DNA from 3 places in the Pseudomonas sp. LARHCG127 genome. Region 3 is predicted to be linked to each of the others. Evidence: predicted binding sites of a transcription regulator. Region 3 holds the regulator's gene; each other region holds the start of a gene.

Region 1 (10,543 bases), on a different contig from region 3:
CACGACTCACCACGGGCGCCTTGCGGCGTCAGTTTCAGCGAACGCCCGCCGTTCTGCGCGCCAATGGTAATGGTCAGGTCGGGCTTTGGCAAAAAGCCTGCACCCTTCTGGGGCCATTCGATCAGACACAAGGCGTCATCTTCGAAATAATCGCGAATGCCAAGGAATTCCAGCTCCTCAGGATCCACCAGTCGATACAGGTCGAAATGGAAGGCGCGAATGTCGCCGATCTCATAGGGCTCGACCAGGGTGAACGTGGGGCTCTTGACCGAGCCGACGTGCCCGAGGCCACGGATGATGCCACGGGACAAGGTGGTTTTCCCCGCGCCAAGGTCGCCTTCGAGAAAAATCAGGCCGTGGCCGGCAGTGATCTGCGCGATGCGGGCGCCAAATTGTGTCATGGCTTGTTCGTCCGCCACGTACAGGGTTACTTCAGACACGGTGAATGCTCCTCCAACAACTGACGAATGGCCGGGATCAGATCGGTCGCCGCCAATCCCCGGCCCGAGCGACCGACCTTGGCACCGGCGTTGGCATGCAGCCAGACCGCCAGGCACGCGGCCTCGAAGCTTTCCATGCCCTGGGCCAGCAAGGCCCCGACCACGCCAGCCAGCACATCCCCCAGGCCGGCGGTGGCCATGGCCGGATGGCCCTGGCTGCAGACTGCCAGGCGACCATCCGGGCTGGCGACCAGGCTGCCGGCTCCCTTGAGAATCACCGTGGCGGTGTATTTCTGGCTCAAGGCATGGGCCGCCGCCGGACGATCGGCCTGCACCTGGGCGGTGGACATCTCCAGCAGCCGCGCCGCCTCGCCCGGATGCGGGGTGATCACGCAATGTTCAGGCAGACGGACATCGCCGGCGCTCAGCAGGTTCAGCGCATCGGCATCCCACACTTGCGGCAGTGGCGCATTGGCCGCCGCCGACAGCAGGCTGCGTCCCCAGGCGGCCTGGCCAAGGCCCGGTCCGACCACCACCACGCTGGCCTGCTGGAGCAAGCCCACCAATTGGTTCGCCGAATGGGTGCCCTGCACCATGACTTCCGGCAAACGCGTCAGCGCGGCGGACACATGCTCGCTGCGGGTCGCCATCGAAATCATGCCCGCCCCGCAGCGCAGCGCGCTTTCGGCGCTCATCTGGATGGCGCCACCAAAGCCCCGGTCGCCGCCGATCAACAGCACGTGACCGAACTTGCCTTTGTGGGACGTGGCGGCGCGAGGTGTCAGATGCGGCAGATTCCGAGGTAGGAACAGTCGGGCATTGGCCGGTGCAGCTTCAATGATATCCGGATCGGCGTGCAGGTCATTGAATACCAGCTCACCCACCCGGTCCGCCGCTTCGCCCGTGAACAACCCCAGCTTCAAGCCAATGAAGGTCACGGTCAGGTCGGCCGCCACTGCCGTACCCAACACCCGGCCGGTGTCGGCACACAATCCCGAGGGGATATCCACCGCCGCGACCGGCAGGCCGCTGACGTTGATCGTATCGATGGCCTGCACATACGGCTCACGTACATCGCCACTCAGGCCCGTGCCAAGCAACGCGTCCAGCAGCACGCCACGCAACTCGGCTTCATCCGACCACGGTTCCATCGGCACGCCCACCGCCACCGCCTCGGCGTGGGCATTGGCAGCGTCCCCCTGCAATCGCCGGGGCTCGCCCACCGTCAGCACCCGCACCGACCAGCCGGCACGCCGGGCCAGGGTCGCGACCAGGTAACCATCGCCGGCATTGTTGCCATGGCCGGCCAGCACGGTCAGCTCATGGGCGTCGGGCCAGCGTCGGACGATCGCGCGCCAGGTGGCACGGGCAGCGCGCTGCATCAATTCGAAGCCAGCAGTACCCGCGGCGATCAGTTGTGCGTCGAGGGCCCGGACCTGCGCGGCGCTGTACAGCGCGTCGGGAAAATCATCTTTAGTGTGCGGCATGCGTCTTCGGGCTCCGATGTCTGGCAGAATTATACGCATCTCAGCTCTGGTTTCTCTCGCCTCATGCCTGCCATTCCCACAGACCTCCCCGCCCTCGCCCAATCCATCAAGGAATGGGGCCGCGAGCTGGGTTTCCAGCAGGTCGGCATCAGCGGCCTGGACCTGGCCGAGCATGAGCAACACCTGCAACGCTGGCTCGAGGCCGGCTACCACGGCGAAATGGACTACATGGGCGCCCATGGCAGCAAACGCTCGCACCCCGAGGAATTGGTGCCGGGCACATTGCGCGTGGTGTCCCTGCGCATGGACTACCTGCCGGGCGACACCCAGATGGCGCAGATGCTCGGCCAACCGGAAAAAGCCTACGTCTCGCGTTATGCGTTGGGCCGCGATTACCACAAATTGATCCGTAAACGCGTGCAGCAATTGGCGGAAAAAATCCAGGCGGTCATCGGCCCCTTTGGCTATCGCGCCTTCGTCGACAGCGCACCGGTGCTGGAAAAAGCCATCGCCGAACAGGCCGGCCTGGGCTGGATCGGTAAAAACACCCTGGTATTGAACCGCAAGGCCGGCAGTTATTTCTTCCTGAGCGAGCTGTTCGTCGACTTGCCGCTGCCCATCGACCCGCCCCACGGCACCGAACACTGCGGAAAATGCACCGCGTGCCTGGACATCTGTCCGACAAATGCCTTCGTCGGGCCCTACGTGCTCGATGCCCGCCGCTGCATTTCCTACCTGACCATCGAGCTGAAAAGCGCCATTCCCGAAGAGCTGCGGCCACTGATCGGCAACCGGGTGTTCGGCTGCGACGATTGCCAGATTGTCTGCCCGTGGAACCGCTTCGCCCGTCCGTCGGGAGAAAGCGATTTCAAGCCGCGGCACAACCTGGACAATGCCGGGCTGGCCGAGTTGTTCCTGTGGGACGAAGACACATTTCTCAGCAGCACCGAAGGTTCACCGCTGCGCCGTGCCGGTTACGAGCGCTGGCTGCGCAATCTGGCGGTGGGCCTGGGCAACGCGCCGTCGACGATTCCCGTGCTGCAAGCGCTGGAGGCGCGGCGTGACTATCCGTCGGAGCTGGTGCGCGAGCATGTGGAATGGGCGTTACGCCAACATGCCGCGCGTCAGACTTCGTCGTTGTAGACGAACTTCGGCATTTCCCAGTGAAAGCGAATTGCCAGGAGCCGCAGCAGGAAACCGCCAAACAAGGTGATGAGGATCGCCTGCTCGTTCGGCAATTGCAGGAAGACACACAGCAGATAACACCACGCCGCGGCAAACGAGACGCTGGCGTAGAGTTCGCGGCGGAAGATCAGCGGAATATCGTTGCAGAAAATGTCCCGCAGAATGCCACCGAACACCCCGGTGATCACTCCGCTGACCGACGCCACCAGCATGCCATGGCCCATTTCCAGGGCCGTCATGCAACCGATCAGCGTGAACGCCACCAGGCCCACGGCGTCGAGCACCAGGAACAATGAGCGCAGATGGCGCATCCAGCGCGCCAGAAACACCGTCAACATCGCCGCCGCGGTGGTCAGCACCAGGTATTCCGGATGCTTGACCCACGTAAGCGGGTAATGACCGAGCAGCACGTCGCGCACCGAGCCGCCACCCAGCGCCGTGACACAGGCGATCAGCACCACGCCAAACCAGTCCATGCCCCGCCGTCCGGCAGACAAGGCACCGGTCATGGCTTCAGCGGTGATGGCGATCAGATAAAGCATCAGCAACATGGTGGCGGTCCATACGGGAAGGCGCGCAGTCTAGCCAGTTTGGGCTGGCACCAAAAGAGGGCGCGCCCCCGTCTTCTGCCTGAACACCATGCCCCCAAGTCCAAACTGCCCTCTGTGGCGAGGGAGCTTGCTCCCGCTCGGCCGGTCCGACGCTTCGGGCGCAGCAGTCGCAAACCAGACAATCGAATCTTCCTGGAGAACTGTTGGGGCCTGCTTCGCAGGCCAGCGGGAGCAAGCTCCCTCGCCACAAAAGCAATCTCGCCAGCCGCTGGCGTGCCGGTTAGAACTTGATGAAGTGCTTGCGGTAATGCTGCAACTCGGCAATGGACTCGCGGATGTCATCCAGGGCCAGGTGGGTGCTGCCTTTCTGGAAGCTGTCGCGCACTTCTGGCGCCCAGCGGGCGGCCAGTTCCTTGAGGGTGGAAACGTCCAGGTTGCGGTAGTGGAAGTAGCTTTCCAGGGACTTCATGTGGGTATAAAGGAAGCGACGATCCTGGCAGATGCTGTTGCCACAGATCGGCGACTTGCCCTTGGGCACCCACTGTTCCAGGAACGCGAGGGTCTGGGCTTCGGCTTCGGCCATGCTGATCTTGCTCTCGCGCACTCGCTGGGTCAGGCCCGAGCCGCCGTGCTGGCGGGTGTTCCACTCGTCCATGCCGGCCAGGATCTCGTCGCTGTGGTGGATCGCGATCACCGGGCCCTCGGCCAGGGTGTTGAGGTCGCTGTCGGTGACGATGGTGGCCATTTCGATGATGACGTCAGTGTCAGGGTTCAGACCGGTCATTTCCAGGTCGATCCAGATCAGGTTCTGCGGGTTTTGCATAGGGAGGCTCCTCGGCGTAGCCACGCAGTTTAGCCTAGGCAGCCCCTTGGGCGTGCTAAACTCGCCGCCGTTTTACCCTATTCGCTGTATTTCTTCATACGGAACACCCATGGCCAAACGCCAACTCAATCGTCGTCAAAACTGGCGCATCGAAAAGATCCAGGGTGAGCGCGCCGCCCGCGCCGCCAAACGCGAATCCAGTGCTGTCGAAGCCCTGGAGGGTGGCGACCTGGGCCCTGAACAGACCGGCCTGGTGATCGCCCACTTCGGCGTGCAGGTCGAGGTCGAGGCCCAGGAAGGCGAACTGGCCGGCCAGGTGTTCCGCTGCCACTTGCGCGCCAACCTGCCGGCGCTGGTGACGGGCGACCAGGTGGTCTGGCGTGCCGGCAACCAGGGCATCGGCGTGATTGTCGCGCAACTGCCGCGCCACACCGAGCTGTGCCGCCCGGACAGCCGGGGCCAGCTCAAGCCCGTGGCCGCCAACGTCGACATGATCGTTATCGTGTTCGCGCCATTGCCCGAGCCCCACGCCAACCTGATCGACCGTTACCTGGTGGCCGCCGAGCACGCCGGCATCCGCCCGTTGCTGCTGCTCAACAAGTTCGACCTGATCGACGAACACAACGCCCCGGCGCTGAACGCCCTGCTGTCGGTCTACCGGGACTTGGGTTATCCGGTGCTGGAAGTCTCGGCCCACCACGGTAACGGCATGGAGCAATTGCAACAGCAGTTGGACGGACGCATCAGTGTGTTCGTCGGCCAGTCCGGCGTCGGCAAGTCTTCGCTGGTCAACAGCCTACTGCCAGAAGTCGAGACCCGCGTCGGGCCGTTGTCCGAGCTGTCCGGCCAAGGCACCCACACCACGACCACGGCGCGGCTGTTCCACTTCCCTGGTGGCGGTGAACTGATCGACTCGCCGGGTATCCGCGAATTCGGCCTGGGCCACGTCAGCCGGGCCGATGTCGAAGCCGGGTTCATCGAGTTCAACGAGCTGATCGGTACCTGCCGCTTCCGCGACTGCAAGCACGACCGCGAACCCGGCTGCGCCCTGCTCAAGGCCCTGGAAGAAGGTCGCGTGCATCAGCAACGGATGAACAGCTACCGCTCGATCATCGCCAGCCTGCCGGAAAGCAGCTACTGACCTGCACGCCGTATCAAGCCGATCACTCTTGTGGCGAGGGAGCTTGCTCCCGCTGGACTGCGAAGCAGGCCCCAACAGTCTCCAGCCAGACCGAGTTGTCCGGTCTTGCGACTGCTGCGCAGCCGAGCGGGAGCAAGCTCCCTCGCCACAAAGGCAAGCAATCCTCAAGTAAACAGTGGCCCCACAAAAAAGCCGACATCGAGGTCGGCTTTTTTTGTGGGTCACTGCGCCGGCGGCTCCGCCGGTTTCGGTACGGTGTCATCGAACAGGTTCAGCCGCTCGCGCAGCTCATGGGCCGGTATGGGTTGCTGGTCCGCCGGCAGCGCATTCGGATCGACCGCTGCACCTGGCGTAGCCTGTGGCGCTGGCACTTCACCCGGGGCACCCTCGCCCGGAACCGGATCGGGCGCCGGATCGTCGGTTTGTGAGCCCTCGATGGCTTTCTGCGCCTTCTTGGTCAACACCACGATGTCGATGCGCCGGTTGACCGGGTTGAACGGGTCCTTGCGGTCGAACAGCGCCGAAGAGGCATAACCGACCACCCGTGCCACCTGCTCGTCCGGATAGCTGCCGGCCACCAGGGCGCGACGGGCCGCGTTGGCGCGGTTGGCGGACAGTTCCCAGTTTCCGTAGTCACCCTTACCGATGTAAGGCTTGGCATCGGTATGGCCACTGATGCTGATTTTGTTCGGCACCGCCTTGATGGTGTCGGCCATGGCCAGCAGGATATCTTCGAAATAAGGTTTCAGACGTGCGCTGCCAGAATCGAACATCGGCCGGTTCTCGGCGTCCATGATCTGGATGCGCAAGCCGTTCGGGGTGATTTCGAACAGGATCTGGTCCTTGAACTTCTGCAGTTCCGGGTTCTCTTCGACCTTGTTCTGCAATTCCTGCAGCAGCAACTCCAAACGCTCGCGCTCGACCTGCTCGGCCATGCCCTCGACCTGCTCGGAATCCACCGTGACCTTGTCGGGCTGGGGCTGGGACTTGACCTCGGGATTGAGGGTCGTGTCCGGCGCCAGGGTCGGCGAGCCGCCCAGGTCGATGATGTAGGGCGTACCGCTTTCGGAAAAGCCGACCGGGTCCTTGAAGTAACCGGCGATGGCGATCTTCTGTTCCGGGGTTGCCGTGGACAGCAGCCACAGCACCAGGAAGAACGCCATCATCGCCGTGGCGAAGTCGGCGAAGGCGATTTTCCAGGCGCCCCCGTGATGCCCCCCGGCAATGCGCTTGATGCGCTTTACAATAATCGGTTGATTATTTTCCATGACCTAAGTGCTCTGCTTCACAAATACTGTTCCATTTTGACGGTGCCTGCTGCTGCCATACTGCGTTGCCGCTCCTCGCCATAGCGGGCTATGACTCGTCGCGGCGCCTTGTCTGGCAGCAACAGTCACTCGCCAAAAAAGGAACGTATTTGTAAAGCAAAGCACTAGCGACCGCGAACCGCTTGTTCCAGCTCGGCGAAGCTTGGACGGTGCGCTGGGTACAGGACCTTGCGACCGAACTCCACCGCCAGCGATGGCGGCATGCCCGAGGCCGAGGCCACCAGGGAAGCCTTGATGGCTTCGTAGACGTTGAGTTCTTCCTTGGCATCATGGGCCAGGGAATGGGCCAGCGGGCCGAAGAAGCCATAGGCGGCCAAGATACCGAAGAAGGTACCTACCAGCGCCGCACCCACGTGCAGGCCGATGGACGCCTGGTCGCCTTCGCCCAGGGAGGCCATGGTCACCACGATCCCCAATACCGCCGCGACGATACCGAAGCCCGGCATGCCGTCGGCGATGCCGTTGACCGCGTGGGACGGGTGCTCCAGGTCTTCCTTGAGGCTGTACAGCTCCATGTCGAACAGGCCTTCGAGCTCATGGGGCGCCATGTTGCCGGACGACATGATGCGCAGGTAATCGCAGATGAACGCCGTCATGCGCTCATCCTTCAGCACCGACGGATACTTGGCGAAAATCGGGCTGGCGGCGGCATCTTCGATGTCGCCTTCAATCGCCATCATGCCTTCGCGGCGGCTTTTATTGAGGATTTCGTAGATCAGCCCCAGCACCTCCAGATAGAAGGTGTGGCTGAAACGCGAGCCGAACATGCTCAAGGATTTCTTGAGCACGTGCATCGTCATATAGCCAGGGTTGGCCTGCAAGAATGCGCCGAGGGCAGCACCACCGATGATCAACACCTCGAAGGGTTGGATCAGGGCGGCGATCTTGCCGTGGGAGAGCACGTATCCGCCGAGCACGCTCGCGAACACGACAATGATGCCGATAATTTTAGCCATAGATAGAAAGTACTTACTTAAGTCGGGTTCAAGGTCATATTCGGAAGCTGAAAAATCTCTTCTTCTACTTATCGGCAAAACTGCGCCAGACTATAGGCTGTTCTGGCGAAAAGCCAATTAGCCCCGTTCCGGGCGTAGAGAATTCATACGATGATCACGTCCAGCCATGACTAACGAAACCAAGGTTCCAACGCCCCGGCCGACCACCCTCGACGGCTGGGTGAAGCTGCTCAACGGCGTGCATCTGCCGGTGCCCCAGGCCAGCCACGACCTGGTCTGCAAGGCCCTCGCCGACAGCCGTCGCTCATTGCGCGACATCGCCGACCTGATGCAGGACAGCCCCGCGCTGGCCCTGAGCGTCATCCGCGAGGCCAACCATCACACCCATGGCAGCCTCGCTGAGCCTGCGGAAAATCTCGAAGTGGCCATCAACCGCCTCGGTCTCAAGCGTACCGAGGAGTTGCTCGCCCGCCTGCCCTCATTGCCGGGGCACGAAATCCCTGTTGCCTTGCGCCAGCTGCAATTGATCAGCCAGCACGCCACGCAACAGGCCAATGGTTTTTTCGCCAGCCGCCTGGCGCGGCTGTGGCAAGACATCCACTGGGGCAGCCTGTTGTTCCTGTCGCCGCTCTGGCCGTTGGCCCTGACTCACCCACGGTTGCTCGGGGAATGGGAATTGCGAGTCGTCCATAAAGGCGAGTCCGCACGCAAGGTCGAGCGCGAACTGTTCGGCGTCCGCCTGCTGGAGATCTGCCTGGCGCTGGTGGAGACCTGGCGTTTGCCGATCTGGGTGGCGCAAGGTTATCGCCTGTTGCTCAACGAACGCCGCGAACTGGTGAAAGTCCTGCGCATCGCCCGGGACAGCGAACATCCGCTGCGCCAGCAGAATCGCCTGGACGACGACCCAACCCTGCGGCGCTGGCTCAACCAGCCGGCCAACACCGTGTTGCTGGCCAACGGCCTGGCCCTCGCGGCGCAGCAGGCCTGGGACAGCCCTCACAACACTCGCTGGCAATACCTCGCCAGTTTGTATCTGCAAATGTCGATGGATGAAATCCAGCAGCAGTTGCACCAACAAGCCGCCAACAGCGCACGTCATCACGCCATGCCGGACCTCTGGCACCCGGCCGTGGCGCTGATCTGGCCTTGGGGCAGCCGCCGTATCCACCCCGGCTTGCTGCCCGCCGCGCCGCCCAGCGCCCAGGACCTGAGCCAGTGGCGCAAGCAATGTTCCGCCATGCTGGTGGAGCCGAGCCCCTTCCTCAACGCCATGCACCTGACCACGTCGGCACGGGACGCCCTGGTGGCCTGCGGCATGCGCCGGGTGATGATCCTGATGGCCGACCGCAGCCAGACCAGCGTGCGCGTTCACCAGACCGCCGGTTTGCCCAAGGAAGCTGCGGCCACGAGCTTTACCATCAGCCAGAGCAAAATCTTGCAACGATTGCTGGCCCAGCAGGCCCAGGTTCGCCTGAACCCGGACAACAACGCGCAGTTTTCGGCGCTATTACCGCCGGGCATGCGCAGCCTGTTCCGCGGCGAGCACCTGTTGTTGCGCTCACTGACGTGCAATGGCCGGGTGATCATGCTGGTGGCGGTGGACCAGGGCGGCGGACCGTTCTCGGACGTCACGGTGCAAGCTTTCGGCAAAACCGTGCAATGCATCGAAAGGGCCCTGCATACCTTTACCAACCGCGGCCGCTGAACTTGATACAATCCTTTCCCTTTGCGCCCCTGGAGACCTCACATGCCTGACTTCTCTGGCTTGCCGCTGGTGATCGAGCCGAGCGAACTGCTGCCGCGCCTCGACGCCCGCGAACTGATTCTGGTGGACCTGACCAGCGCCGCCCGCTACAGCACCGGGCATGTCCCTGGCGCACGCTTCGTCGACCCCAAGCGTACCCAGCTCGGCCAACCGCCAGCGCCGGGCCTGCTGCCGGCCAAAGCCGACCTCGAAGCCCTGTTCGGCGAACTCGGGCACCACCCGGATGCGGTCTACGTGGTCTATGACGATGAAGGCGGCGGCTGGGCCGGGCGGTTTATCTGGCTGCTGGACGTGATCGGCCACGGGAACTACCACTACCTCGACGGCGGCTTGGTGTCGTGGCTGGATGAAGGCCTGCCGGTGTCCATCGACGTTCCTGCACCCGTTGCAGGTCCGATCAGCCTGACGCTGCACGACGCTCCCACCGCCACCCGTGAATACCTGCAAAGCCGTCTCGGCGCTGCCGACCTGGCCATCTGGGACGCTCGCGGCCCGCTGGAATACTCCGGCGAGAAAGTCGTCGCGGCCCGGGGCGGACACATTCCCGGCGCGGTCAATTTCGAATGGACCGCCGGCATGGACAAGGCGCGCAACTTGCGCATCCGCAAAGACATGCCGCAAATCCTCGAACGATTGGGCATCACCCCTGATAAAGAAATCATCACCCACTGCCAGACTCACCACCGCTCTGGCTTCACCTACCTGGTGGCCAAGGCGCTCGGTTATCCACGGGTCAAAGGCTATGCCGGTTCCTGGGGCGAATGGGGCAACCACCCCGATACACCCATCGAGCTTTGAAGGTTCTTAAGGACAGTTAATGAAAAACCGTTTATTCATCCTCACCCAATACCTGCTGCCCCACCACCT
Region 2 (10,543 bases), on a different contig from region 3:
GGCAGCGCCGCGCCCATGACGTCCAGCTTGCCGGGAATGGTCAGGTGCATCTGGTAGAAACGCATGCCGCCCACCCACGGAAAATGCGGGTTCGCCAACAACATCCCACGACCGTTGAACGAGCGCTCACTGCCGATGGCCAGGGCATTGCTGCCGCGCTCCAGGGCAAAACGCTGCTGCCGGGTCGCGGCGGCAGCGAAACTCGCGGCCGGAGCGGCGGCGAGCGCGGTCGCCTTGGGCGGTTGCGCACCTGCCAGGGCTTCGGCGAATTGGCCGACGCCGCCTTCCACCAACAACCGACGGGTCAACTTGACCAAGTCCAGCGCAGTGATTGGCCGTACCCACTCGCTGGCGCACTGTTCGGGCAGGCCCTTGGCCTTGTGCTCGGCCAACGCGCGGTTGTAGCCCGCCGCATAGCCTTCGACCAATTGCTGCACTTGGGGCGTCTGGGCCTGCCAGAAACCGGAAACCGCTTGCGGCGTATTGAGCCAGTTGAAGAACAGGTCGCTGACGCGGTTCTCCCGCTGTTCGACCGTGACCTGCTCGGGCCCGAAATAACGCGAGCGCTGGGCGTTGACCGTAACAATCTCATTGGCCAGCAGGCACAGGTTGTCCTGGGCGTAGGCATAGCCGATGCCATAACCCAACCCACGCTCGTCCTGAGCCCGGATATGCGGCACGCCAAAACGGGTGCGCCGGATCTCGGCACTGGCCTGCGCCCCATCGTCCTGCGCATAGACCACAGGGCTGAGCCCGAGGGCGATCCCTAGAAAAGCGCCTGTAAGGCCAACCCTCGATAACTGCCCGGACATTCTCACGTTCTCTCCTGATGAAAACCGCAAAAACCAGAACGGCTACCGCTGCGCCTGTAGACAACACTCGGCCCGCCTGGGAAATCACACACCGCATGCTGAACCGGAATGTGCCTACCTTGAAAACGAACCGGATAAAAAAAAATTAATGGCCTGGCGCCGCTTGAGCACGGGGGTTTGACGAAGCCGGGGCAATTTTTTCACATCGCCGCCTTCATGATTGCCCATCCTCGTTCGTCCTATAACAGGAGAGTATTCGTGACCTTTTCTGATCAGGCTGGTAAGGAGTTTCTGCATGCGTAACGCGCAACTGCCCATGGAGGGCAAGCCAAGGCCGACCGGCGTCTCGCTGAATGCCACCCACCGTGAATTCGACAGGCCGCCAGAGCGCGGCGGCAACGACCACATCAGGCGCCTGCTCAAGAGCTTCGGGCTCAGGACCAGCCTGATTCGCCTCAAAGTTATCGATGCGCTGCTCAAGGCCGCCCACGAAAACCGCTGCCTGGGCGTGCGTGGTGTGCACAGCCAGTTATTGGGGCTGGACATTCCGTTGTCCTTTCTCAGCGTGCGCGAGGTGTTGAAGCGCCTGTGCAGCGAGGGCGTCGTGACCCTCAACCCCGATAAAAGCTACCGCCTGCACCCCAGCGCGATGGCCGTGCTCGAAGCCGAGGATTGAACCCGGCGCTCAGGGCTTGACCTTGCGCCGCATCACGCCGTTGATCACCACCACGATGACCGCCACGGCAATGGCGATGTATTGAAACAGCTGCTCGCTGATCATGCCCTGGCCCTGCATCCAGGACAGCCCCAGCATGATTGCCAGGACGACGAGAACGATCAGAATCGAGTATTTCAAACGTTGCGAATGAGTCATTGCCAATTTCCTGAATGTATCCGTTCTGTATCCAAAGGCTGCCAGGTCCATACCGTATTGCCGGAATGACAGGCTGCCAAGGGGGCATCATGGTACAGCCGAAGGCAAGTCTTCGTGCAATCCCCTCGTTTTATTCCTTGACCGACTGACCTCTAAAGCTGCATCACCCCAGGCCGATACAATCAGGACTGCCCATCCGCCTGCTCCAGAAAGTCGCCTTCGTGCAAGGATTTCCACATGCCCTCATTCCGAACGATTCAGGCTCGCTACACCCTGTTCCTGGTCATTTTCATGCTGGTGTTGTCCCTCCTGACCGTGGTGGGCATCAGTTACCTGGTGGCGCCCAAGCTGCGCCAGACTGAAGAGCAAGTGGCGCTGAACCGCATCGCCGAGGTTGCCGAGCAGATCCAGGGCGAACTGAACAAGGTGCAGGCGCAGCAACGCAGCATCACCCAGACCATCCCGTTGCTCGACAGCGATGCCATCGACAAAGTATTGCCGGGGCTGGTTGACCAGTACGGCGAGTTGAAAGTCTTCGGCGGCGGGATCTGGCCGTTGCCCAACCAGCGGGCCGAGGGACGTAGCAAGTTCAGCACGTTCTGGCATCGCGATGCGTCCGGCAAGCTGGTGGTCAATACCTTCTGGAACAGTGACGCCGCGCCCAACTATTACGAGCAACCCTGGCACAAGGGCGGCATGGCCACGCCGCCTGGCAAATGCGCCTGGGCCGCAGCCTATAAAGACGACGCCAGCGCCGAGCCCCGCACCAACTGCGCCATGGCCATCCAGAAGAATGGCGTGCCTTACGGCGTGTCCACCATCGACGTGACCCTGGGCTTCTTCAACGACCTGATTGCGCGCAAGGAAGCCGACCTGAGCGCCGAAATGCTGATCGTCGAAGGCGACGGCAAGATCATCAGCAACAGTTCGCGCATCAGCGGGCCGATCGTGTTGAAGAATATCGGCGACCTGGCGGCATCCTCGCCATTCGCTGCCCAGGTCAAGGCAGGCCTGGCCAAGCGTGACCAGCCGTTGCAGCGGGTCGAGTTCGACAACAAGGGCGAGGCCAGCACCTTCTTCATGCGCCCTATCGAAGGTTCGCCGTGGTTCCTTGCCACTGCGCTGCCAACCCGACTGATCACCGCCCAACGCGACGATGTGCTGAACACCTTGAGCCTGCTGCAGATCCCAATGGTGATCCTGTTGGTGTTGATGCAACTTTACGCGATCCGCCAATTGACCCACCGCATGAAGGTGCTCAAAGGCAACATCGACGCCTTGTCCACGGGCGATGCCGACCTGACCCGACGCATCATCATCCGGGCCGAGGATGAATTGGGCGCGATCGGTCATTCGGTCAACCGCTTCATCGCTTACCTGCAAGGCATGATCGGTGAAGTCACCCAGGCCACCGGCGCCATGGCGTCGAGCCTCGGCGATCTGCAGCGGACCTCGGCCCACACCAGCGAAATCCTGATGCGCCACGCCTCGGAAACCGACCAGACCGTGACCGCCATTACCCAGATGAGCTCCACGGCCGAAAGCGTCGCGCAAAACGCCGCCGAGACCGCCGCGTTCACCCAACGCGCCAACGAGCATGCCGACCGCTCCCGCGTGGTGGTCGGCGAGGCCTCCAACAGTGTGGTGGCGCTGATCGATGAAGTGGCCAGCGCCACCCGCAAGGTCGAGAGCATGCAACAGGACGCCCAGCGCATCACCGAAATCCTCGGTGTGATCGGCGCCATCGCCGGGCAGACCAACCTGCTGGCCCTCAACGCCGCCATCGAAGCCGCCCGGGCCGGTGAGCAAGGCCGTGGTTTTGCCGTGGTGGCCGACGAGGTCCGCGCCCTCGCCGCTCGCACCCAGGCCAGCACCTCGGAAATCAACGAAATGCTGACCCGCCTGACCCAGGGCGTGAGTTCGTCGGTCTCGGCCATGGAAAACACCCAGGCCAGCTGCCAGTCGGCCGCCGATGCGACGTCACGGGTGAACTCGGGCCTGGACGAAATGGCCGGCTCGGTCAGCCAGATCAACAGCCTGAGCACCCAGATCGCCACCGCCGCCGAGCAACAGAGCGCGGTGACCGAGGAGATCAATCGCAGCATGGTGCAAATCCGCCACATGGTGGAGGAACTGGTGGAAAGCGGCTTGGCCAGCGAAGCCAATACCCGGCAACTGCTGGAAGCCAACACGCGGGTGAATGCGATCATGGGACGGTTCAAGGTGCGCTAAGGCGACACGCAAATTCCAGATCTGCCCTCCTGTGGGAGCGAGCTTGCTCGCGATAGCGGTCGAACAGTCAACATCAATGTCGGCTGATCCGACGCTATCGCGAGCAAGCTCGCTCCCACAGGTTTTCTTCCGCCCCCCACCTGACAATTCTGTAATCCCCGCCTCAGCCCCCTGTCAGCTCGTGCTCGCTACTCTGTTATCCTCCCTCCAAACCGTACGACACGAGACCACCTCCATGGCCAACCCCCTGCACCTGCTCGCCTTGAGCGCCCTGTTCCTCACCTCCCTGGCCCAGGCCGCCGAGCCGGTGACCATCGATGTGCACCGCGATGCCAATTGCGGCTGCTGCAAAAAGTGGATCTCGCATCTGCAAGAAAACGGCTTCAAGGTCAACGACCATGTCGAGGCCGACATGAGTTCGGTCAAGCAACGCCTGGGCGTGGCGCCGAACCTGCGCTCCTGCCACACCGCCGAAATCAACGGCAAATTCGTCGAAGGCCATGTCCCGGCCGACCAGGTGCTGGCGTTGGGCAAGCGCGATGACTTGCTCGGCGTGGCCGCGCCAGGCATGCCCATGGGCTCGCCCGGCATGGAAATGGATGGCATGAGCGACGCTTATCAAGTGATCGGCCTGAAAAAAGACGGGACCCAAACCGTGGTGGCGGATTACCCGGCCCACTGATGGGCGAAGCCTATATCGGCTTGTTCCTGGCGGCGTTCGGCGCGGCGACCTTGTTGCCGCTGCAGTCGGAGGCCTTGTTGGTCGGCCTGTTGCTCAGCGAGCGCCACGAAACCGGGTTGCTGCTCGCGGTCGCCACAGTCGGCAACGTCCTGGGTTCGCTGGTGAACTGGTGGCTGGGCACGCGCCTGGAACACTTCAAGGACCGCCGCTGGTTTCCGGTCAGCCCGGCCCACCTGGACAAGGCTCGCCTGCATTACCAGCGCTTCGGCCGCTGGTCACTGTTGCTCAGTTGGCTGCCGATCATCGGCGACCCGCTGACCCTGGTGGCGGGGGTGATGGGCGAGCCGTGGCGACGTTTCCTGCTGATCGTGACCCTGGCCAAAGGCATGCGCTATGGCGTGCTCGCCCTGGCCACGCTGGGCTGGATGGGTTGAACGTTCGGGCCGTTCGGTTGCCTGTGGTTAATGTCGCCATAATCGAGTCGCGCCAGGATCGGCGGCGGCCACAAGGAGATCGACCATGCCCCGAATCATGCCCCGTTGGTTGCCCAGCCTGTTCCTCACCGCCGCCCTGCCCCTGCTCGCCCAGGCCGCCAATCCCCCGGAAGGCCCGGCCTACGGTGCGCAGTTGGAAGGCTTCGAATACCCCTACACCCTCAAGCATTTCGCCTTACAGTCCCAGGGCCAATCCTTGCAGATGGGCTATATGGACGTGCCGGCCCAAGGCAAGGTCAATGGCCGCACCGTGGTGCTGATGCACGGCAAGAATTTCTGCGCTGCCACCTGGGGCGATTCGATCAAGGCCCTCAGCGAGGCCGGCTACCGGGTCGTCGCGGCAGACCAGATAGGCTTCTGCACCTCGAGCAAACCCGAGTATTACCAGTACAGCTTCCAGCAACTGGCAACCAACACCCAGGCCTTGCTCAAGGCCCTCGGCGTACAGAAAGCCATCGTCCTCGGCCATTCCACCGGCGGCATGCTCGCCACCCGCTACGCGTTGCAGTTTCCCGATCAGGTCGAACGCCTGGCAATGGTCAACCCCATCGGCCTGGAAGACTGGAAAGCCTTGGGCGTGCCCTACCGCACCGTGGACCAATGGTACGCCCGTGAGCTGAAGGTCACCGCCGAGGGGATTCGCAATTACGAGCGCACTACCTATTACGCCGGCCGCTGGAAACCTGAGTTCGACCGTTGGGTGGACATGCTTGCCGGCTTGAACAAGGGCCCGGGTCATCAGCAAGTGGCATGGAACTCGGCGCTGATCTACGACATGATCTTCACCCAGCCGGTCTACTACGAGTTCAAGGACCTGACCGTGCCCACCCTGCTGCTGATCGGCACCTCGGACACCACCGCCATCGGCAGCGACATCGCGCCGCCGGCGGTCAAGGCCAAACTGGGCCACTACGAGGTACTGGGCAAGCAGGTGGCCGGGCTGATTCCGCGCGCGACCCTGGTGGAGTTCCCCAATCTGGGGCACGCCCCGCAAATGGAAGAGCCGGATCGGTTCCATAAGGCGCTGCTCGGCTGGCTGGACAAACCCATTCCCTGACGAGGTGATCCATGGCGGTGCAAATAGCAGTCATAGACGATTGGCAAGATGTGGCACGCGGCGTGGTGGATTGGTCGGTGCTCGACAGCGTCGGCCAGGTGACGTTTCTCCATGACTATCCCGCCGACCGCGACACCCTCGCCGAACGTTTGCAGCGCTTCGAGGTGATCTGCGTGATGCGCGAACGCACCGTGTTCGACGAAGGCCTGCTGCGCCGCCTGCCCAATCTCAAGCTGCTCCTCACCGGCGGCATGCGCAATGCCGCCCTGGACCTGAAGGCCGCCGCCGAATTGGGCATCCAGGTCTGCGGCACCGACAGCTACAAGCACGCCACGCCCGAACTGACCTGGGCGCTGATCATGGCCCTGACCCGCAACCTGGTGCAGGAAGCCAATGCCTTGCGCGCCGGGCTGTGGCAGCAAGGCCTGGGCGGCGACCTGCACGGCAAGACGCTGGCAATCCTCGGCCTGGGCAGCATCGGCACGCGGGTGGCGCAATTCGGCCAGGTGTTCGGCATGCGGGTCATCGCCTGGAGCCAGAACCTCAGCGCCGAACGAGCCGCCGAAGTGGGCGTGACCTATGTCAGCAAACAAGCGTTGTTCGAACAGGCCGACATCCTCTCTATCCACCTGGTGCTCGGCGAACGCACCCGCGGCCTGGTGGATGCCCAGGCGCTGGCCTGGATGAAACCCGAGGCGCTGCTGGTCAACACCTCCCGCGGGCCTATCGTCGATGAAACCGCCCTGATCGACGCCCTCCAGCACAAACGCTTGGCCGGTGCCGCCCTGGACGTCTTTGCCCAGGAGCCCTTGCCTGCCGCCCATCCGTTCCGAACCCTGGACAACGTACTGGCCACGCCCCATGTGGGTTACGTCAGCCGACAGAATTACCAGAGGTTCTATTCCTTGATGATCGAGGACCTGCTGGCCTGGGCGGCGGGCACGCCGATTCGGTTGCTGACGCCGGCGGGCTGAGCAGGAGCACCACTGTTCCCTTTGTGGGAGCGAGCTTGCTCGCGATAGCGGAGGGTCAGTTGCAGGGTTGGTGACTGGCACACCGCTATCGCGAGCAAGCTCGCTCCCACAGGGGACAGGGGTGTTTCCAGTGGGCGTGATTAGCCATCAAAACGCCGCTATTTCACCCGCCCCCCGATGGTGCGTCGCGCCATCCCATCGCGCACATCAGTGAACCAACTCCCTCCCCCTACACTTTTTTCTTTTCAGGAATGTGCACTTCGTCGGTGCGTATTCCCCAACGTCGTGTAAGACATTGCCGCTAAAAAACGTGATTGTCGGACAATGCGACGAACCGAGCCGCACCGCTCTAGGATCTGACCTAGACTGCCTAACCGGGAGGAAAACCGACCGGTCATCCAGACGAAAAAAAGTCGAAACTTTTCGCAACGGCGACAGGTCAGGTTAGAGGTAGGGCAATAGCGACTGGTGCAGTCCTTGCACTGGTCATTGCAACAGCTCCTCCAGCTGCTTCGCTTCGCCGCGTTTGGGTAGCCGTTCGCTTTCCTTCGTAGCGCTTGTGCGCCTGGCCGCAGGATTCGGCCAATGAAACAACAGCTCTGGCGCTTGCCGGAAACAGATCGAGAAAATGGGAGATATTTATGATCAGTGCTGCCTTGGAACCACAACAAGTCCGTTCACAATTACCGCCGGCGGCCGAGTCGCCGACGGCCCCGGTGCTGGCCACCGGCGGCAAGGCACTGCTCCCCGTCGCTCGACAGAATCCCAACCGCAAGAAAGTCCTGTTCGTCACCTCGGAAATCGCCGACCTGGTCAAGACCGGCGGCCTGGGCGACGTGTCCTCGGCACTGCCCCGGGCCATGGCCGGGCTGCATGATGTCCGGGTACTGATCCCCGGCTATCCGCAAGTGATGAACAGCGGCAATCCGATCCACATCATCGGCGAACTGGGCGGCCACGCAGCGCTACCGCCCTGCAAGATCGGGCGCATGGACATGGCCGATGGCCTGGTGATCTACGTCCTGATCTGCCCGGAACTGTTTGCCCGCGAGGGTTCGCCCTACGGCGCCAACAACGGCCGCGACTGGCCCGATAACCACATTCGCTTCGCCCGCCTGGGCCTTGCCGCCGCCGACATCGCCGCCAACCTCGCGCAGATCCACTGGTGCCCGGACCTGGTCCACGCCCACGACTGGCCAGCCGGGTTGGCGCCCGCCTACATGCACTGGCGCGGGCAACGCACCCCGACCCTGTTCACCATCCACAACCTGGCCTACCAGGGCGTGGTCAGCCTCGCCTCCTGCCCGGAGCTGGGCATCCCCGAGCACGCCCTGCAACAGGAAGGCATGGAGTTCTACGGCAAACTGTCGTTCCTCAAGGCCGGGATGGCCTACTCCAGCCATATCACCACCGTCAGCGCCACCTACGCCCAGGAGATCACCACCCCGGCGTTTGGTTGCGGGCTTGACGGCTTCCTCGCGGCCAAGACCCAACAAGGCTTGCTCAGCGGCATTCCCAACGGCATCGACGAAAGCTGGGATTCGGCCACCGATTCGCACCTGTTCCGCCAGTTCGCCATCGGCGACTGGGAAGGCAAGGCAGTCAACGCAAGCCATGTGCGGGAGCTGTTTGGCCTCGACGACTCCACGGGCCCGCTGTTCGCCGTGGTGTCGCGCCTGGTCTACCAGAAAGGCCTGGACCTGACCGAAGCGGTCGCCGAGTTCATCGTCGAGTCCGGTGGCCAGATCGCCATCATCGGCCGTGGCGAACCGGAGGAAGAACAGGCCATGCGCGAACTGGCGCTGCGCTTCCCCGGCCGCATCGGCGTACGCATCGGCTTCAACGAAACCGATGCCCGGCGGATGTTTGCCGGCAGCGACTTCCTGCTGATGCCATCGCGCTACGAGCCTTGCGGCTTGAGCCAGATGTACGCCCAACGCTTCGGCTCGTTGCCGGTGGCGCGCAATACCGGGGGCTTGGCGGACACCATCGAAGATGGCATCACCGGTTTCCTGTTCGATGAGTCCACGGTGGAGAGCTACAAACAGGCCTTGAGCCGGGCCTTCAAGGTCTTCGAGTTCCCCGACCTGCTCAACGCCATGCGCTGCCGGGCCATGTCGGCGCCGTTCAACTGGTGCAAGGCCGTGGAACCCTACGCCGAACTCTACGAACAGCTGGTGGCAAAGTCCCTGGGAAAATCGGCCAGACAATGAGGTAACAATGACGTCAAGGACGCCTGAAACATGGACCCATGGCGCGGTGATGCTGGATGACGAGCACACCCGCTTCGCCCTCTGGGCCCCGGATGCCTTTTTTGTCAGTGTCGAACTCGACACTGGCGATTCAATACCGCTACTGCCCCAAGCCGACGGCTGGTTCATGATCCAGACCCGTTGCCCCGCCGGCACCCGCTATCGCTACAACATCGACGGCGAGCTGGAGGTGCCGGACCCGGCCTCTCGCGCCCAGGCCGGCGACATTGACCGCCACAGCGTGGTGGTCGACCCCCATGCCTACTCCTGGCGGCACACCCAGTGGTCCGGCCGCCCCTGGCACGAAGCCGTGATCTACGAACTGCACGTGGGCGCCCTCGGCGGTTTCAATGGGCTCGAACAGCATCTAGCGCGCCTGGCGGGGCTTGGCGTCACCGCCATCGAGCTGATGCCGCTGGCGCAGTTTCCCGGTGATCGCAACTGGGGCTACGACGGGGTGCTGCCCTACGCGCCCCAGGCGTCCTATGGCACGCCTGAACAGCTCAAGCATCTGATCGACAGTGCCCACGGTCATGGCCTGTCCGTCATCCTGGATGTGGTCTACAACCACTTCGGCCCTGATGGCAACTACCTGCACCGCTATGCCAAGGGATTCTTCCGCGAAGACAAGCACACGCCCTGGGGCGCGGCGATTGATTTTCGCCGTCGCGAAGTGCGGGACTTCTTCATCGACAATGCGCTGATGTGGCTGTTGGAATACCGTTTCGACGGTCTGCGCCTCGACGCGGTGCATGCCATCGAAGACCCGGATTTCCTTCAAGAACTGGCAGCCAGGGTGCGCGAACAGGTGGACCCGGTCCGGCATGTCTGGCTGACCGTGGAAAACGAACACAACCAGGCCAGCCTGCTGGAACAGGGCTACGACGCCCAGTGGAACGACGACGGCCACAATGCCTTGCACGTGCTGCTGACCGGTGAAACCGACGCCTACTACGCCGACTATGCCGAGCAGCCGACGGAACAACTGGCACGCTGCCTCAGCCAGGGTTTTGTCTTCCAGGGCCACATCAATCGCCATGGCGAATCCCGGGGCGAGCCCAGTGGCCACCTGCCGCCGAGCGCATTCGTGCTGTTCCTGCAAAACCATGACCAGATCGGCAACCGTGCCCTCGGCGAACGCTTGCATCAGCTCGCCGCCCCCCAGG
Region 3 (10,543 bases):
GCCGACATCGACGATCTGCTGCGCATTGCTCACGAACCGCTGGAACAGGCCATTATCCACAGTGTGCAGTTAGTGGGCTGGAGCACATTGTGGATGGCCTGCGGCTTGATCCTGATTGCCGCCATCGACGTGCCGATCCAGCTCTATCAGAGCAAGCAAAAGCTGTTGATGACCAAGCAGGAAGTGCGCGACGAGCACAAGGATGCGGAAGGCAAGCCGGAGGTCAAGCAGCGGATCCGCCAGTTGCAGCGCGAGGTCTCCCAGCGGCGGATGATGGCGGCAATCCCCGACGCCGATGTGGTCATCACCAACCCGACCCACTACGCCGTCGCCCTCAAGTACGACCCCGAAAAAGGCAACGCCCCCGTGTTGCTGGCCAAGGGCAGTGACTTCCTGGCACTGAAGATCCGTGAGATCGCCGTGGCCAATGAGGTGATGCTGCTCGAATCCCCGGCGTTGGCGCGATCAATCTACTACTCCACCGAACTCGACCAGGAAATCCCTGGGGGCCTGTATTTGGCTGTTGCGCAGGTATTGGCCTACGTCTACCAGATCCGCCAGCACCGCGCCGGCAAGGGCAAGCGTCCCGAACCGCTCAAGGATTTGCCGATTCCGCCGGATTTGCGGCGGGATGTTTGATGGGGTTTCAGTGGAGGCTTATTCGAACCCGAGGCGAAGACCGAGGGGCGCTAAAAAGTCCGATTCCCATCTACCATCGCTGTGGAAGCCACTGAGGGAATAATAAGATTCACTACGTCTAATTTCATACTTCCACTTTTCCAGCGCAAACATATTGATTCCTCGTACCTTGCTCGCTTCGCTTAGGGATCCTATAAGATTGATTTTGCCCGTATCTGGCATTCCGGGGCTTTGAAGACGTGATACTGTTTTCCTATCCTGCAAGTAATTAAAAAAATTGACTCGGGAGAGATGGTCAATCTTGTTCTGGAAGAGGCGCGTATATTTACGTGGATCGAAAGTATTCGGAAGGATTGAAAAGGCCGCTTCTTCAAGTCTTTGCGGGAGGGTGGATAGTATGGTTTTTTTATGTATTGTTTCAATTCCCTCCGTCGCCCGCCATGGACGTTGGATAGTTGTTTTAACTACATAATAACCTTTTGGAGGGAGGGAGAACTTATTGATTACAATCTCGGGCCCCCTTAAATTAAATACGACCTCGGGCCCGCTTAAATGAATTCTCGGGCGAGCAGGAAAAAGAGCCGCGCTCACCCAACGCCAGAGAGAACTGATCCCCATCCTTCCGTTCGGGTCGCTCCTGTTTATTGGATCACCTGAACAATATGCATAAGAGTTTATCCCGCCCTTGCCAAACGGACTCAATTTGTCCGAACTATTAAACCGCATCAAAACCGGATTGAACGCCCGATAACCATTCCCCAGCAAATAATGCCCGGTCACCGGGTCCGGTCGTTCTCCATTGAAGCCGAGCAGGCTCAAAAAACCGTTGCCGATAGTTCGATTGCCATAAGGCGAATAGGCATGGGACTGCCTTTCATTGGAGGAAACGGCATGCAATACCGAGCGTTGCTGATCGGTCGCTAACAATGTCGCTTGCTTTGCGCTGCCTTGGGTTTCGCTCTGGGCCAGCAATTGATCGCCATGTTGGACAATTGACCGGCTGATGGCCCCTTCGATTTCTGTCGTCAGGCGAGACTTGCAATAAAACCGCTGGACAGGCGCGTGAGTCATCACGGTGTGGCAGGTGAGGCGATCCAGAGGGTCATAGCGGTAAGTGCAGAGGTGCGTGGCTGACATGGTCGACGCTCCGTTTGGGTGAGGCTCCGTTGGATTATCGGGGTTGGGGTGCAAAGGGGGAACTAGCAGAACTGTTAGGTTTGCCTGGAAAGCGCCAGGCCCCGTGGCGAGGGAGCTTGCTCCCGCTCGGTTGCGCAGCGACCGCGATAACAGGTGTGTCTGATGTTTCGTATTCGACTTGTTTCGGGGCCGCTTCGCGACCCAGCGGGAGCAAGCTCCCTCGCCACAGGTTCGTCGTTTGCCTTAGGTGAACAGCATGACCCTGTGGGAGCGAGCTTGCTCGCGATTGCAATGATCCAGTCGATACAGATATTGACTGACAAATCGCCATCGCGAGCAGGCTCGCTCCCACAAAGTTGAATGTGCGTCAGCCGCTCTATTCCCGCCTCCGGCAAAAGTTGGAAGGCTTCTTGCAATACCCCGCCTGCGCCCCCTCCGGGCGTCAAAAGTTTGCTTCACAGGAACGGGGAATATTGGTGGATCGCTCTCAGTTACTCAGCTCTGCACGCAGCAATGTCGTAGACCTCAGCCGGGGTAATCTGGGCGTGCCGCTGTTGCTGCTGGTCATGCTCGCCATGATGATGCTGCCGGTGCCGCCGTTCCTGCTGGACGTGTTCTTCACGTTCAACATCGCCCTGTCGATCGTGGTGCTGCTGGTGTGCGTCTACGCCCTGCGGCCGCTGGATTTCGCGGTGTTCCCGACCATCCTGCTGGTGGCCACGCTGTTGCGCCTGGCGCTGAACGTGGCGTCCACCCGGGTGGTGATGATTCATGGCCAAGAAGGCCACGCCGCCGCCGGTAAGGTGATCCAGGCCTTTGGCGAAGTGGTGATCGGCGGTAACTACGTGGTCGGTATCGTGGTCTTCGCCATCCTGATGATCATCAACTTCGTCGTGGTGACCAAGGGCGCCGGGCGGATTTCCGAGGTAAGCGCGCGTTTCACCCTCGATGCGATGCCCGGCAAACAGATGGCGATCGACGCCGACCTCAACGCCGGCCTGATCGACCAGAGCCAGGCCAAGCTGCGCCGCCTGGAAGTGGCCCAGGAAGCCGAGTTCTACGGCTCCATGGACGGTGCCAGTAAATTCGTGCGCGGTGACGCCATCGCCGGCCTGTTGATTCTGTTCATCAACCTGATCGGCGGCATGGCCGTCGGCATCTTCCAGCATGGCATGACCTTCGGCGATGCCGGCAAGGTATACGCCTTGTTGACCATCGGTGACGGTTTGGTGGCGCAATTGCCATCACTGCTGTTATCCACAGCCGCCGCGATCATGGTGACCCGCGCTTCGGGCTCCGAGGACATGGGCAAGCAGATCAACCGGCAGATGTTCGCCTCGCCCAAGGCCCTGGCTGTTGCCGCCGGCCTGATGGCGGTGATGGGCCTGGTGCCTGGCATGCCGCATTTTTCCTTCCTGAGCATGGCGGCCCTGGCAGCTGGCGGTGCCTACCTGTTCTGGAAGAAGCAGAACGTGCAGAAAGTCCAGGCCCTGCAAGAGGTCAAGCGCCAGCAGGAACTGCTGCCGTCGCCGGCCCGCGCCATGGAAACCAAGGAACTGGGCTGGGATGACGTGACGCCCATCGACATGATCGGCCTGGAAGTCGGTTATCGCCTGATTCCTTTGGTCGACCGCAACCAGGGTGGTCAGTTGCTGGCGCGGATCAAGGGGGTGCGCAAGAAGCTCTCCCAGGACCTGGGCTTCTTGATGCCCACTGTGCACATCCGCGACAACCTCGACCTGGCGCCGAGCGCCTATCGTCTGACACTGATGGGCGTGATCCTGGCCGAAGCCGAGATCTACCCCGACCGCGAGCTGGCGATCAACCCTGGCCAGGTCTACGGCAGCCTCAACGGCATCACCGCCAAGGATCCGGCTTTTGGCCTGGAGGCGGTGTGGATCGAAATCAGTCAGCGGGCCCAGGCCCAGTCCCTCGGCTACACCGTGGTGGACGCCAGTACCGTGGTGGCGACCCACTTGAACCAGATTCTGTACAAGCACTCCAGCGAGTTGATTGGCCACGAAGAAGTCCAGCAACTCCTGCAAGTACTGGCCAAAGGCTCGCCGAAGCTGGCTGAAGAGTTGGTGCCGGGCGTGGTTTCGTTGTCGCAGTTGCTCAAGGTGCTGCAAGCGTTGTTGGCCGAACAAGTGCCCGTGCGCGACATACGCAGTATTGCCGAAGCCATCGCCAACAACGCGTCCAAGAGTCAAGATACCGCCGCCTTGGTGGCCGCGGTTCGGGTCGGCGTATCCCGTGCAATCGTCCAAAGCATTGTAGGCACTGAGTCTGAGCTGCCTGTTATCACCTTGGAGCCAAGGTTGGAACAGATATTGCTCAATAGTCTGCAGAAGGCAGGACAAGGCTCGGAAGAGGGTGTTCTGCTGGAGCCAAGCATGGCCGAGAAGCTGCAGCGTTCGCTGATCGAGGCAGCCCAGCGGCAAGAGATGCAAGGCCAACCGGTGATCCTGCTGGTGGCCGGTCCGATTCGCGCGATGCTCTCGCGATTCGGACGCCTCGCGGTCCCGGGGCTGCATGTGCTGGCGTACCAGGAAATACCGGACAACAAGCAAGTGACCATCGTTGCGACAGTAGGGCCCAACGGCTGAGGTAGTGGTTTATGCAAGTGAAGCGTTTTTTCGCCGCAGACATGCGTCAGGCCATGAAACTGGTTCGTGACGAGCTGGGCGCTGAAGCAGCCATCATTGGCAACCGTCGTATCGCCGGCGGTGTCGAGCTGACGGCGGCCCTGGATTACAAATTGTCGGCGCTGGCGCCACGGGTTCCGAACATGGAACTTGAAGATGAGCTGCGCAAGACTCAATCGCGCATCGCCAGCGCCCAGGCCGAACTGAGCCTGCGCAGCAGCGAAGGCGAAGGTGCGCCGGGCATCAATCGTCAATTGTTCGCCGGTCAACCGCTGACCGCCGGCCTGCCGTTGACCGCCGCCGAACCGCTGATGGAACAGGTCCAGGCCGAACCGCGTCGTCCAGAGCCGGCACCTGCCGCGCCAGCCCGTGGGCTTGACCCGCGCGCCCTGGACTCGATGCGCTTCGAACTCAACAGCCTGCGCGAGCTGATGGAAGTCCAGCTCGGCTCCCTGGCCTGGAACCAGCTGCAAGGCAGCCGTCCGGCCCAGGCCAACCTGTGGCGTCGCCTGCAACGCATCGGCCTGTCCGGCCCGTTGTCCCGCGACCTGCTGGCGCTGATCAATGGTATCGAAGAGCCGCGCCAAGCCTGGCGCATGTTGCTGGCGCACCTGGCACGCATGATTGCCACGCCGGAAGTCGAGCCGCTGGAAGAGGGCGGGGTCATTGCCATGGTCGGTCCTGCCGGCATGGGCAAGACCACCACCCTGGCCAAGCTCGCCGCCCGTTATGTACTCAAGTACGGCGCCCAGAGCATCGCCCTGGTAAGCATGGACAGTTTCCGTATCGGTGCCCAGGAACAACTCAAGACCCTGGGCCGCATCCTCAATGTGTCGGTGACCCATGTGGATCCGGGCCAATCCCTGGCCCAGGCGCTGGAGCCGCTGCTGCGCAAACGCGTCGTGCTGATCGATACCGCCGGCCTGCAAGCCAGCGATCCGGCCCTGCGCATGCAGCTCGAAAGCCTGGCCGGACGCGGTATCAAGTCAAAAAATTATCTCGTGTTGGCAACCACCAGCCAAAAACAGGTTCTAACCGCCGCATATCACAGCTACAAACGCTGCGGGCTGGCCGGCTGCATCCTGACTAAGCTGGACGAAACGGCAAGCCTGGGCGAGGTGTTGAGCCTGGCGATCGGTCATGAACTGCCGGTGGCCTACCTGACCGATGGGCCGCGGATCCCGGATGATTTGCATCTGCCGCGCCGTCATCAATTGGTCAGTCGTGCCGTAAGTGTGCAAATGCAGGAAGAACCCAGCGAGGAAGCCATGGCTGACATGTTCGCTGACATCTACCACAGCCCGACCAAGCAGGTCGGCTGAGGTAATCATGAATATTTTTTGTACCTACATCGATGGTCTGCCATGCATTGTTCCGTATGCGAACGCGCAGCCAGTAATGTGGCCTCCGTCTAAGAAGACAAGGTAAAGAACGAACATGGGCAGCATGCATCCCGTACAGGTGATCGCGGTGACCGGCGGCAAAGGTGGCGTCGGGAAGACTAACGTGTCAGTGAACTTGTCCCTGGCTCTGGCAGAGCTTGGCCGACGGGTCATGCTGCTGGACGCCGACCTGGGCCTGGCGAACGTCGACGTGTTGTTGGGGCTTACCCCCAAACGCACCCTGGCGGACGTGATCGAAGGCCGTTGCGAACTGCGCGACGTGCTGTTGCAGGGGCCGGGCGGGATTCGCATCGTGCCGGCTGCCTCCGGCACCCAGAGCATGGTTCACCTGACCCCGGCGCAGCACGCGGGCCTGATCCAGGCGTTCAGCGACATCGGCGACAACCTCGATGTGCTGGTGATCGACACCGCGGCCGGCATCGGCGACTCGGTCGTCAGTTTCGTGCGCGCCGCCCAGGAAGTGCTGCTGGTGGTCTGCGACGAACCGACGTCCATCACCGACGCCTATGCCCTGATCAAACTGCTTAACCGCGACTATGGCATGAACCGCTTCCGCGTCCTGGCCAACATGGCCCAGAGCCCGCAGGAAGGACGCAACCTGTTCGCCAAATTGACGAAGGTCACCGATCGCTTCCTGGACGTCGCCCTACAATACGTCGGTGCAGTGCCTTACGACGAAAGCGTGCGCAAGGCCGTCCAGAAGCAACGTGCCGTTTATGAAGCCTTTCCACGTTCCAAATGCGCGCTGGCGTTCAAGGCGATCGCCCAGAAGGTCGATACCTGGCCACTGCCGGCCAACCCCCGCGGGCATCTGGAGTTTTTCGTCGAGCGTCTTGTGCAACAAACAGCAGGGCCCGTGTTATGACAGCCAGCGGTTACAACCATCTCTACAAAAAATCGGCACGGGACGCCCAATACGAATTGATCGAGCGTTATGCGCCACTGGTCAAGCGTATCGCCTATCACTTGCTGGCGCGGTTGCCAGCCAGTGTCCAGGTCGAGGACTTGATCCAGGCCGGCATGATCGGCCTGCTTGAAGTGTCGAACAAATACGACGCCAGCAAGGGCGCCAGTTTCGAGACCTATGCCGGTATTCGCATTCGCGGGGCGATGCTCGATGAAGTCCGCAAGGGCGATTGGGCGCCGCGTTCGGTGCACCGCAATACCCGCATGGTCAGTGACGCGATTCGGGCAATCGAAGCTAAAACTGGGCGTGACGCTAAAGATCACGAGGTTGCGGCCGAACTCCAGTTGAGTCTCGATGATTATTACGGGATTTTGAACGATACCTTGGGCAGTCGCCTGTTCAGCTTCGACGACCTCTTGCAGGACGGCGAGCACGAAGGGCTGCATGAGGATAACGCGAGTGCTCACATGGAGCCGTCACGTGACCTGGAAGATGAACGTTTCCAGAGCGCGCTGGCGGATGCGATTGCCAATTTGCCGGAACGTGAGCGACTGGTCTTGGCGCTGTACTACGACGAAGAGCTGAACCTCAAGGAAATCGGTGAGGTCCTGGGGGTCAGCGAATCTCGGGTCAGCCAGTTACACAGCCAGTGCGCGGCCCGCTTGCGGGGCCGTTTGGGGGAGTGGCGAGCGCGCTGACAGGCAGTGTGGGGACACTGCGAGCGGGACTGGCATGGCGTTGCCGGGTCAGTTTCCATCCGTTGTGCTCCAGACCGTTGTCGAGTGTTGTGCCGGAATTGATTGAAATGGCGCGTCCAGGTGCTGGGCGCGTTTAAGACTGCTTGGAGGTCGAATTGGACAAGAACATGAAAATCCTCATCGTTGATGACTTCTCAACGATGCGGCGGATCATAAAAAACCTGTTGCGTGACCTTGGGTTCACCAACACGGTCGAGGCGGATGATGGCGTCACAGCCATTCCGGTCCTCAACAGCGGGAGCATCGACTTTCTGGTGACTGACTGGAACATGCCCGGCATGACCGGTATCGACTTGCTGCGCCATGTGCGCGCCGACGAAAAACTCAAGCACCTCCCGGTGCTGATGGTGACTGCCGAAGCCAAGCGCGAGCAGATCATCGAAGCGGCCCAGGCCGGTGTAAACGGCTATGTGGTCAAGCCCTTCACGGCCCAGGCGTTGAAAGAGAAGATCGAAAAAATCTTCGAACGCATCGGTTAACGGCGCCACGGGGGAGCTATGGACAACGAATCTTCAATGGGCGATTTCGAATCGACCCTGAAAAAACATGCCCGCGAACTGGTCGACAGCCTTGAAAAAGGTCGCTTTGGCGATGCGGTTCAAATGATCCATGAGCTCAACCAGACCCGTGACCGTGGTCTGTATCAGGAAGTGGGCAAGCTCACGCGTGAACTGCACAGCGCGATTGTCAATTTCCAGATCGACCCGCACATGCCGCAGGCCGAGGAAGTCTCGCAGATCACCGACGCCACCGAGCGCCTGGGCTATGTGGTCAAGCTGACCGAGGCGGCGGCCAACCGCACCATGGACCTGGTGGAAAGCGCTACGCCGCTGGTCAATGGCCTGAGTGAAGAGGCCCAGGCCTTGAGCACCGACTGGGGCCGGTTCATGCGTCGCGAAGTCGGTGCTGAAGAATTTCGGGAGCTGGCCCGTCGGGTCGACGGTTTCCTGACGCGCAGCAGCAGCGAAAACCGCGCCGTGGCCAGCAACCTCAACGACATTCTGCTGGCCCAGGACTATCAAGACCTGACCGGCCAGGTGATCAAGCGTGTGACCCAACTGGTCACCGAAGTGGAAAGCAACCTGCTCAAACTGGTGCTGATGGCTAGCCAGGTCGACCGCTTTGCAGGCATCGAACACGACCGTGAAGCGATGCTTGCCGAAAAAGATCCACAAAAACATCTCTCTCAGGGTGAAGGTCCGCAAATTCATGCCGATAAAAGAGAAGACGTTATGTCCGGTCAGGACGATGTGGACGATTTGCTGTCCAGCCTTGGATTTTGATTTAGCCCTATTTTAGGAGCAGCCATTAATGAGCTTCGGCGCCGATGAAGAGATCCTTCAGGATTTCCTGGTTGAGGCCGGCGAGATTCTAGAGCAACTGTCCGAACAGCTGGTCGAGCTGGAAAGCCGACCTGATGATGCGGATCTGCTCAATGCAATTTTTCGCGGTTTCCACACTGTAAAAGGAGGCGCCGGCTTCCTCCAGCTCAACGAGCTGGTGGAGTGCTGTCACATTGCCGAGAACGTGTTCGACATCCTGCGCAAGGGTGAGCGTCGCGTTGATTCGGAATTGATGGACGTGGTGCTCGAAGCGCTGGATGCGGTCAACAGCATGTTCAGCGAAGTGCGTGAGCGCTCGCCGATTACCCCAGCCACCCCCGAGCTGCTCGCCGCGCTGGCACGCCTGGCCGAGCCGCAATCGGCTGACGAAGCCGCGCCGGTTGCCGAGGCGGTGGTTGAAGAACCGGTCGCCGAGGAATCGGGCGACATCACCGATAACGAATTTGAACAGTTGCTGGACTCCCTGAGTGCCGTCAAGGCCCAGGCCGAAGCGCCGGCCGCTCAGGTTGCGCCGGCTGCACCGGCCAGCAATGGGGCTGGCAGCGACGAAATCACCGATGCCGAGTTCGAGTCGCTGCTCGACCAGCTTCACGGCAAGGGCCAGTTCGCGCCAGATGCCGTTGTCCCGCCAGCAGCCCCGGCCGCCCCGAAAGCGGCGGGCGACAGCTCGGACATCACCGACGACGAATTCGAAGCCTTGCTCGACCAGTTGCATGGCAAGGGCACCTTTGCCGTTGACGCCCTGGATTCGGCCATCGCTTCCGCGCCGACGCCAGCCAAGCCGGCTGCCGCCGCGGCTGGCAGCGACCTGATCAGCGATCATGAATTCGAATCGCTGCTCGACGAACTGCACGGCAAAGGCAAGTTCACAGAAGTCGGGAAGGCCACGGCTGCCCCTGCTGCCGGCACCACCGCCACTGCTGCGCCAGCGGCCAAGGCCGCGCCTAAACCCGCCGCCAAGGCACCTGAGCCCAAGGCCGAGCCCGCCAATCCTGCCGCCGCCCCGGCGCCTGCCCGTGCTGCGCCGGCTGCGCCGCCAGCGGAAAAACCGGCCAGCGAAGCCGAGACCACCGTTCGGGTCGATACCGCGCGCCTGGACGAGATCATGAACATGGTCGGCGAGCTGGTGCTGGTGCGTAACCGCCTGGTGCGCCTGGGCCTCAACAGCCAGGACGAAGCCATGTCCAAGGCCGTGTCGAACCTTGACGTGGTCACGGCGGACCTGCAAACCGCGGTCATGAAGACGCGGATGCAGCCGATCAAGAAAGTTTTCGGGCGCTTCCCGCGCCTGGTTCGCGACCTGGCTCGCCAGCTCAAGAAAGAAATCAACCTGGAACTGGTGGGTGAAGAGACCGACCTCGACAAGAACCTTGTCGAGGCCCTGGCCGACCCGCTGGTCCACTTGGTGCGCAACGCGGTCGACCACGGCATCGAGTCGCCGGAAGAACGCGAAGCCTCGGGCAAGGTCCGTGGCGGCAAGGTGATCCTGGCCGCTGAGCAGGAGGGCGACCACATCCTGCTGTCGATCTCCGACGACGGCAAGGGCATGGACCCGAACGTGCTGCGTGCCATCGCGGTGAAACGCGGTGTGATGGACAAGGACGCCGCCGACCGCCTGAGCGACACCGAGTGCTACAACCTGATCTTCGCCCCGGGCTTCTCGACCAAGACCGAGATCTCCGACGTGTCGGGCCGTGGCGTGGGCATGGAC

What was found. Region 3 encodes FliA, which starts transcription of late flagellar genes. Its sites were predicted from a motif close to CTAAAGTTTNNNNNNNNNNNGCCGNTAA; they were not measured.
Region 1: a site for FliA is predicted at 7,980-8,007, ahead of motA (flagellar motor stator protein MotA). Genes of this name have one in related genera too.
Region 2: a site for FliA is predicted at 1,839-1,866, ahead of ACIPQ1_RS27240 (methyl-accepting chemotaxis protein). Genes of this name have one in related genera too.

Annotation. Positions count from the first base shown of each region.
Region 1 covers NZ_JBIXJT010000010.1:231,860-242,402, reverse strand. The annotation lists gene tsaE (tRNA (adenosine(37)-N6)-threonylcarbamoyltransferase complex ATPase subunit type 1 TsaE) at 1-440, opposite strand, end outside; gene ACIPQ1_RS18790 (NAD(P)H-hydrate dehydratase) at 428-1,927, opposite strand; gene queG (tRNA epoxyqueuosine(34) reductase QueG) at 1,991-3,070, shown strand; gene ACIPQ1_RS18780 (trimeric intracellular cation channel family protein) at 3,052-3,663, opposite strand; gene orn (oligoribonuclease) at 3,944-4,486, opposite strand; gene rsgA (small ribosomal subunit biogenesis GTPase RsgA) at 4,596-5,627, shown strand; gene motB (flagellar motor protein MotB) at 5,849-6,895, opposite strand; gene motA (flagellar motor stator protein MotA) at 7,060-7,911, opposite strand; gene ACIPQ1_RS18755 (HDOD domain-containing protein) at 8,078-9,616, shown strand; gene ACIPQ1_RS18750 (rhodanese-like domain-containing protein) at 9,659-10,474, shown strand; gene asd (archaetidylserine decarboxylase) at 10,494-10,543, shown strand, end outside.
Region 2 covers NZ_JBIXJT010000024.1:17,120-27,662, forward strand. The annotation lists gene pvdQ (bifunctional acylase PvdQ) at 1-812, opposite strand, end outside; gene ACIPQ1_RS27230 (fe2+ zn2+ uptake regulation protein) at 1,108-1,488, shown strand; gene ACIPQ1_RS27235 (hypothetical protein) at 1,498-1,686, opposite strand; gene ACIPQ1_RS27240 (methyl-accepting chemotaxis protein) at 1,924-3,918, shown strand; gene ACIPQ1_RS27245 (DUF411 domain-containing protein) at 4,154-4,600, shown strand; gene ACIPQ1_RS27250 (YqaA family protein) at 4,600-5,034, shown strand; gene ACIPQ1_RS27255 (alpha/beta fold hydrolase) at 5,120-6,151, shown strand; gene ACIPQ1_RS27260 (D-2-hydroxyacid dehydrogenase family protein) at 6,163-7,125, shown strand; gene glgA (glycogen synthase GlgA) at 7,767-9,338, shown strand; gene treZ (malto-oligosyltrehalose trehalohydrolase) at 9,346-10,543, shown strand, end outside.
Region 3 covers NZ_JBIXJT010000011.1:21,274-31,816, reverse strand. The annotation lists gene flhB (flagellar biosynthesis protein FlhB) at 1-639, shown strand, start outside; gene ACIPQ1_RS19040 (RHS repeat-associated core domain-containing protein) at 658-1,776, opposite strand; gene flhA (flagellar biosynthesis protein FlhA) at 2,253-4,382, shown strand; gene flhF (flagellar biosynthesis protein FlhF) at 4,394-5,743, shown strand; gene fleN (flagellar synthesis regulator FleN) at 5,859-6,689, shown strand; gene fliA (RNA polymerase sigma factor FliA) at 6,686-7,429, shown strand; gene ACIPQ1_RS19015 (chemotaxis response regulator CheY) at 7,597-7,968, shown strand; gene ACIPQ1_RS19010 (protein phosphatase CheZ) at 7,987-8,772, shown strand; gene ACIPQ1_RS19005 (chemotaxis protein CheA) at 8,801-10,543, shown strand, end outside.